One region of the Clostridium intestinale genome, then DNA from elsewhere that is predicted to be linked to it. Evidence: predicted binding sites of a transcription regulator. Region 1 holds the regulator's gene; the other holds the start of a gene.
The links. The regulator CtsR, encoded in region 1, represses protease genes until heat stress. The targets are predictions, from matches to a motif close to AAGGTCAANNAAGGTCAAAT.

Region 1 (4,445 bases):
AGAAGATGAAACTGATAAAGTTCTTATTAAGGATTTAATAAAGGATAATTAGATCATATTCAGGGGGATGAAAATGAAGTCTTCAATTAAAATTATCGGTATGAAAACATCAGAAGATGTAAAAAAAATAAAAAATGCAGTAGCTTCAAATACAGGGGTAGTTGCCTGTGAAATTAATAAGGAAAAAGGAGAAGTAAGCATAATATATGATGACTACTTCTCTAAATTAGATAAAATTATTGATTCCATAGAATTACTGGGATATACTGTCGTTTAAAAAATTATGTCAAAAGTATTTGAAAATATACACGAATGTGATAAAATTAACGTGGTAGTTACATACCGAAAATATTAGGAGGTGTTTTATTATGGCATATAAAATAGAAGAAACATGTATAAGCTGCGGTGCTTGTGCAGCTGAATGTCCAGTAAATGCTATAGAACAAGGAGATACAATATTTGTAGTTAATGCAGATACTTGCATAGATTGCGGAAATTGTGCCAACGTTTGCCCAGTTGGAGCTCCAGTAGCAGAATAATTTTAAAAAGCATCGCCTTTTAGGCGGTGTTTTTTTGTACAAGCAATTAAATAGAAATATAAAAAAGATGCTTAGTTTAGGCATCTTTTATTTATATTTGTGGAGGAGATAAAAGTAATACTTTAGGGGTATTATCTGTACTTACGAATAATTCTTCAGTGTTAAGAGTGTTATTAGGTAATTTTAAAACATTTTTTGAAGCTATTAAAAATTCTTCTGGACCTCTTAATAAGAAAGACAGATTTGGGGTTTTGTAATGCATTGGAACAATATATTTAGGAGATAATAAATCACATATACGATAAGCGGTTTTACCACCTATAGTATAAAGATCTCCAACTGGAATCATAAGTACATCAATGTTTCCTAATAAATCTTTATAATCGTTATTTAGCATATGACCTAAGTCTCCAAGGTGGCATAATCTAAGATTATCAACCTCAAATAAAAAAATTATATTAGGACCTCTTTTAAGACCATTTTGATCATCATGAAAAGAAGGTATTCCTGTTATTTTTATTGAATCAATTAGATATTCATTAGTTGAATTAATTACTTGTGGTTCACAGTCTAAGTTAGTTAAGTTAGAATGATCAAAATGATCATGAGATATAGTTACTATATCTACGGACCCTTTGAAGGGAATATACCCAATTTTTGAATCAAAGGGATCCATTAGTATTTTTGTATTATTTGAAGTTTCTAAAAGAAAACATGAATGACCATACCAGGTTAATTTCATAAAATCACCTCGTTTATAGTATTACCATAAATTCAAGAAAATACTAAAAATAAAAACCATTATATATTTACAATAGTAATTATTATATGATAAGATATATCTAAACAAAGTCAAAGAAAGTCAAGGTTAAGAAGGTGACGAAATGGCAAGACTATCAGATGTGATAGAAAGCTTTATAAAAGCTTTAATTAGTGAAAGTGAAGATCAGAAGTTACAGATTCAAAGAAACGAGTTAGCAGATAGATTTAGTTGTGCTCCCTCTCAAATTAATTATGTATTAACTACAAGGTTTACTTGTGAAAAAGGATATTTAATTGAAAGTAGAAGAGGTGGCGGTGGTTGCATAGTAATTAGAAAGGTTAAATATAATAACCATAGAAGTAGAAAAGAGTTAATAGACGAAAGTATAGGAGATTCAATAACTTATCATAATTCAATAGCATTATTAGAAAGTTTATATGATGCCGAGATAATAAATGATAGGGAATTCAATATAATTAAAATGGTTATAAATGATAGAACGTTGCAAGCAGTTGAAAACAGAAATAAGGTAAGAGCGGACATATTAAAATCAACAATTGCATTATTGTTATCTTAAAGGGGGAATACAAGTGTTATGTGAAAAATGCAATAAAAATGATGCTACAGTCCATATGGTAAAAATAATAAATGGAGTAAAAAGCGAAGTAAGATTGTGTGAGAAATGTGCTAGTGATATATCTGATATACCAGTTAATTCATCTTTCGAAGACTTCGAAGGATTTCCTCTGCAAAGCATCTTAGGAGGTTTGGTTGATTATTTTAATAAAAACGCTACTGATAAACCAGAAAATGAAGTAGTTTGTAAGTCTTGTGGAATGAACTATAGGGAGTTTAGAAAGACAGGATTACTTGGATGTAGTAATTGCTATGAGAGTTTTTCTAAAACACTAACTCCTGTTATAAAAAGAGTTCAAGGTGATGTTGAACATATAGGTAAAATTCCAGAAAATGAGGGAAGAGTAATTGCAGAAAAGAAGAAAATTATTAAGCTTAAAGAAGAATTGCAAAAAGCTATATTAGCAGAAGAGTATGAAAAAGCAGCAGAGATAAGAGATAATATAAAATCTATTCATGAGAAATTAGAGGAATAGGAGGTGCCATATGGAGAGTTGGATAAATAGCAGTAAAGAAGACGTGGTTATATCTAGTAGAGTACGATTAGCTAGAAATTTAAAAGAAGTTCCTTTTCCTAATAAGCTAGATAATGAAAATGGTATAGAAGTATCAAGTAGTATTCAAGAAGCTTTTAATAAAGTTTTAAAAGATAAAGGAGAATACAAAACTTATGAATTAAGAGATATATCACCAAACTTAGCAAGAACTTTTCTTGAAAAACACTTAATAAGCCCAAATCTTATTAAAAATGGGACTATTTCTTCTTTCATTGTGGATGATGATGAAACTTTTAGTTTAATGATAAATGAAGAGGATCATATTAGATTACAGTGTATAACTGCAGGCTTTGATATTAGATCAGCATATAATAATGCTGATGAGGTGGATTCATTATTAGAGCAGGAAATAGAATATGCATTTAATGAAAAGTTAGGGTATTTAACAGCCTGCCCAACTAATATAGGTACTGCAATGAGAGCATCTGTTATGATACATTTACCAGCTGCAACTTTTAATAATGAGATTCCGAAATTATTAAAGGGACTAAATCAAGTTGGAATGACATTAAGAGGATTATATGGAGAAGGCTCAAAAGGTGAAGGAAATATATATCAGATATCTAATCAAGTAACTTTAGGTGTTACAGATGAAGATATACTAACTAATTTAGAAGCTGTAGCGTTACAAGTAGTTGCAGAAGAAAAAAATATAAGAAAACTTTATTTAGATCAATATAAATATGAAGTTGAGGATAGAATATTTAGAGCAAGAGCTTTGCTTGAAAATGCAAGAGTATTAACATTAAAAGAATCATTAGGTTTACTTTCAAGTATTAGGCTTGGAGTTGAAGAAGGTTTAATAGAGGATATAGATATTAAAACTGTTAATAAAATGTTGTTATTTTCTCAAAATGCATCCCTTCAGAATCACTTAGATAGGGAATTAAAAGAAAGAGAAAGAAATATAGAAAGAGCAAAATTAATGAGAAGTATATTATCAGAGTCTTAGGAGGTGTATAAAATGATGTATGGGAAATTTACAGAGAGAGCGCAAAGAGTGATATTAAAAGCTCAAAAAGAGTCCCAAGAGTTTAAACATGGATATATAGGAACAGAGCATATTTTATTAGGAATAATTGCTGAAGAAGGAGTTAGTCAAGAACTTCTTAAAGAATATGGAATAAATGAAGATGGAGTAAAAAAACTGCTTCAAGAATATGTTGGAGAAGGTGATTTTGATTCTACAAAAGGAGATATTCCATTAACTCCAAGAACAAAAAGATTGCTAGATTTAAGTTTGTTAGAAGCTAGAAATTTAGCACAGAATTATATTTCACCAGAACATATATTATTAGCTATGATTAATGAAAAAGAAGGCGTAGCATATACAATTTTGAATAGCTTAAATGTTAACTTTGATAAAATAAAGCAAGATATTTTAAATGCTTTATCTGGTAATACTAACAATCCTCAAGGAAATGCTGAGGAAAGTAAAAGAAAGAAAAAGATTAATACACCTGCATTAGATCAATATGGCAGAGACTTAACTGAAATGGCTAAAGAAGGCAAACTTGACCCAGTAGTAGGAAGAGATGAGGAAACTCAAAGACTTTTAGAAATTCTTTGCAGAAGAATAAAAAACAATCCTTGTCTAATAGGAGATCCTGGAGTAGGAAAAACTGCTGTGGTAGAAGGATTAGCACAGAAAATAGTTGAAGGGAATATCCCTGAAATACTTAAGGAAAAAAGAGTAGTATCCCTAGATATTAGCTCTATGATAGCTGGAGCCAAATATAGAGGTGAGTTTGAAGACAGATTAAAGAAGCTTATGGAAGAGATAAAAGAATCAGGCAATGTTATATTGTTTATAGATGAAATGCATACAATTGTTGGTGCTGGAGGAGCAGAAGGTGCAATTGACGCATCAAATATTTTAAAGCCAGCATTAGCTAGAGGAGAAATCCAATGTATTGGAGCTACTACTATAGATGAATATAGAAAATATGT
Region 2 (4,445 bases), 1.8 Mb from region 1:
ATAAAATTTATACCTGGAAAAGATGCTTTGTGAAGTATCTCACGTTCTTCCTTATTTAATCTATTTGGTTTTCCCATACCAAGCCAATAGTTATAAGAAGAACCTATTTTTTCATTAATCATATAAGTAGTAACTTGGTTAGCACTATTTATATTAACTATATTTAAAGAAATCTTTTTCTCAGTAGTATTTTTTATTCCTCTTCTTTTTTCTAGGGTTTCTGAGCTTATTAAATAATCAAGTTCTTCTCCATAATTATATAATAATATTTGGAATTCATCATCGCTTTTAGTCACTATATAACCATCACCTTTTTGAACTAAAACATCTCCAAGTTTACTTAGAAGATAAAAGGCATAATAAGACGGTTTTTTTATTCCCATATCATTAACTAAACCAGAAGAGCCAAAAAACACTTCGTTTGTAAGTATAACTTCTTTCTCTAAAACATCAAAAGCCCTTATAAAGTTCAGCGGAGTTTTGTAGTTTATCACTTGGTGAATAATGTAAGGTATCATATAAGCAGTATCATATATTTTATTTATTTCTAAATGATTGCCTTCATAATCATCACTAAAATAATCTAAACCAGCATCTTCTAAAATCTCAATTATAGAAGCTTTAAATGCTTTATCAAGAGAATTTTTAAACTGATATTTAGTATTAAAAAAATCTACAGTTTCGATTTCAGAGAAATATTCTATATAGCTTTTTAATGCGTTTATAAACTCTCCTTGCGATAAATCACCTTGATCTATAAGTATAAGTGCTTTAAGTTCTATATACTGCATAAATTCTAAAACTGTTTTAGTTTTATTCCAGTTGTAAAATTGACTGCCAGGGAAAATACCCATGTCTCTATCAAACAAATTAAATATTCTTCCATACTCAAAAGAGATTTCTTCTTGAAGTTCTTCTAAATTATCTTTATTTTCTTCTATAAGTAAATCAAAGGCATCTCCAACGTTTATTACCTCTTTAAACCTATGAGTCCATTCAGAAGACTCCTCATCCATATTTATATTGATTTTATGGATTTTATTTTCATAATTAAATCTATCGTAATCTTCTAAATAAGGGTATAGATATTTTAAAGAATCATTAATTTCTAATTGGGTAACTTTCTTAGCTTTTTCATAAGCTTTTTCATCTAACTTAAATCTCTTTCTGTATTGAAGAGGAGTTAGTTTATAGTAAAATTTAAAGTTTTTATTATAATATCTAGCATGAGAAAAACCCACCTCATCTGATATTTCAGAAATACTTAAATCGCTATCCAAAAGTAATTTTATTGATTCTTCTACTCTTGTAAGATTAAGAAGATCAGTAAAACTATAACCAGTAGCATTTTTTATCTCATGAGAGAGATAATCTGCACTTAAAAATTCCTTTTTAGCAATTTCCTGAAGACTTATCTTGTTATTATAATTATTGAAGATATATTTTGCTATTCTGTGATAACGCTCTAATTGTTCTTCATTTTCCCTAAGCTCTTCCTTTTCATATATTAAATAATGGAAGTTATTAATTAAGTGATACAACAAATCGATTAAGTTATCTTCAATTTCCTCATCATAATCTTCTCTTTTTTGAATTGCCTCGCAAAGAATTATTGATAAAAATATTCTAAAATCATCGTATTCTTCACTTTCTTGGGCACCTTCATCCGATGTATTTACATAGAAAAACATGTTTTCTATATCGCTATAGTACTTTTCAAAAAAGCTAGGGTCAATATGAAACATAAGAACCCTGTTATCTGGATCATCAGAATAAATTCTATGTGCCTCATCTATATTTATTATCTCAAGTTCTTTTTCTTCAATTTCATAAGTATCTGAATCTATAGTAATGTTTACTGTACCTTTAAGTACAAATATTATCTCTATAGCATTATGCCAGTGGATAGGATATTCCTTAATGGAACTGTAGGAAATAGAAACTGGCATATCTAAGGGATAACTAATGTGTTCTCTTCTCAAAATCTCACCTCATTCTCATATCTCCTAATATATATTATATCATATAATATATATTATAATAAAAAGAAAAAATACACTTTGACTTTCTTTGACCTTTGTATTATTATTTTATTAGAGTAAAAAATAAGAAAAAAGCTAAGAGGTGGTTATATGAATATTGATAAAATGACTAAAAGAGTGCAGCAAAGCTTAAATGATGCCCATGTAGCTGCTGTTAAATTTAATCATCAAAATTTAGATGTTATTCATCTATTTTATGCGCTTGTAAATGACAATGATGGATTAGTTCCTAACTTATTAGAAAAAATGAATGTAAATATCAATTTATTGAGAAATGAGTTAGAAAAAGTAATAGATAAAACGCCTAAAGTTTTAGGTAGTGGAGCGTCTACTTCAGGAGTATATGCAACAAGAAAAATAGAAGAGGTTCTTATTAAAGCAGAAGAATATGCTGATGAATTTAAGGATTCTTATATAAGTGTTGAGCATATTATGATTGGCATTATGCAGATAGAAGCTAAAGGACAAATAGGAGAAATTCTTAAGAATTTTAATATAGATAAAAATAGTTTTTTAAAGGTATTAAAAGAAATACGAGGAAGTCAAAGGGTAGAATCACAAGATCCAGAAGGAACTTATGATGCCTTATCAAAATATGGAACTAACTTAGTAGACTTAGCTAAAAAACATAAGTTAGATCCTGTAATAGGAAGAGATGAAGAAATAAGAAGAGCAGTAAGGATTTTATCTAGAAGAACAAAAAATAATCCTGTACTTATAGGCGAACCAGGTGTAGGTAAAACTGCCATAGTAGAAGGATTAGCAGATAGAATTGTTAAAGGAGATGTTCCAGAAGGATTAAAAGATAAAATAATATTCTCTCTAGATATGGGTGCATTAATTGCTGGAGCAAAATACAGAGGTGAATTCGAAGAAAGACTAAAAGCTGTCCTAAAAGAAGTTCAAACTTCTGAAGGAAGAATAATCTTATTTATAGATGAAATTCATACTATTGTAGGTGCAGGTAAAACAGAAGGGGCTATGGATGCTGGCAACTTGATTAAGCCTTTATTAGCAAGAGGAGAGCTTCATTGTATTGGAGCAACTACTTTTGATGAATATAGACAGTATATTGAAAAAGATAAGGCCTTAGAGAGAAGATTCCAACCTGTAATTATAGATGAACCTACAGTTGAAGATACTATTTCAATTCTTAGAGGATTAAAGGAAAGATTTGAAATACATCATGGAATTAGAATACATGATTCAGCTATAGTTGCAGCAGCTAAGCTATCTCATAGATATATCCAAGATAGATTTTTACCAGACAAAGCAATTGACTTAATAGATGAAGCTGGAGCTATGATAAGAAGTGAAATAGATTCTCTGCCAACAGAACTAGATATGATAAGAAGAAAGATATTTTTGTTAGAAACAGAAAAAGAGGCTTTAGGTAGAGAAAAAGATGCTGCGTCACAAGCTAGGGCAAAATCTATAGAAGATGAGCTTAAAGAATTAAAAAGTAAAAATGACGAAATGACTGCTAAATATGAAAAAGAAAAAGATCATATTACTGAAATAAGAAACTTAAAAAAAGAACTTGAGGATGTAAGAGGTAAAATTGAAAAATATGAAAGAGAATATGATTTAAATAAGGTAGCAGAATTACGATATGGATTAGTTCCGAATCTTGAAAAGAAAATAGAAGAAAAAGAAGCTCAGATGAAAGAAAACTATCAAGGTGCTTTATTAAAAGAAGAGGTTACTGAAAATGAGATTTCTGATATTGTTTCAAAGTGGACTGGAATACCTGTAACTAGATTAGTTGAAGGGGAAAAACAAAAGCTATTAAGACTTGAAGAGGAGCTTGGAACTAGAGTAGTAGGGCAAGAGGAAGCAATAAAATCAGTTACAAATGCAGTAATAAGAGCAAGGGCTGGTTTAAAAGATGAAAATAAGCCAATAGGTTCATTTATATTTTTAGGACCAACAGGTGTAGGTAAAACTGAGCTAGCTAAAACCTTAGCAAGAACTTTATTTGATTCTGAGGAGAATATAATAAGAATAGATATGTCAGAGTATATGGAGAAATATTCAGTATCTAGATTAATAGGAGCTCCTCCAGGATATGTAGGTTATGATGAAGGTGGACAGTTAACAGAAGCTGTAAGAAGAAAACCTTATTCAGTTATATTATTTGATGAAATAGAAAAGGCCCATGAGGAGGTATTTAATATATTTCTTCAAATTCTAGATGATGGAAGGCTTACAGATAATAAAGGAAAAACTGTAGATTTTAAAAACACCATAATAATAATGACATCTAATATAGGAAGTTCTTATATCCTTGAAAATGGAGAAAACATTGTAACTAAAGAAGCAAAAGAGAAAGTTATGATGGAAATGAAGGCTAGGTTTAAACCAGAGTTTTTAAATAGAGTAGATGATATAATAACATTTAAT

Region 2: the regulator CtsR is predicted to act here: its motif matches at 2,059-2,078, upstream of clpB (ATP-dependent chaperone ClpB).

The regions. Positions count from the first base shown of each region.
Region 1 is NZ_CP121166.1:3,129,324-3,133,768, reverse strand. Features, by position in the region: gene P8F83_RS16120 (PSP1 domain-containing protein) at 1-52, shown strand, start outside; gene P8F83_RS16115 (heavy-metal-associated domain-containing protein) at 74-277, shown strand; gene P8F83_RS16110 (DUF362 domain-containing protein) at 369-539, shown strand; gene P8F83_RS16105 (MBL fold metallo-hydrolase) at 631-1,281, opposite strand; gene P8F83_RS16100 (CtsR family transcriptional regulator) at 1,424-1,879, shown strand; gene P8F83_RS16095 (UvrB/UvrC motif-containing protein) at 1,893-2,414, shown strand; gene P8F83_RS16090 (protein arginine kinase) at 2,425-3,447, shown strand; gene P8F83_RS16085 (ATP-dependent Clp protease ATP-binding subunit) at 3,460-4,445, shown strand, end outside.
Region 2 is NZ_CP121166.1:290,982-295,426, forward strand. Features, by position in the region: gene P8F83_RS01330 (helix-turn-helix domain-containing protein) at 1-1,982, opposite strand, end outside; gene clpB (ATP-dependent chaperone ClpB) at 2,133-4,445, shown strand, end outside.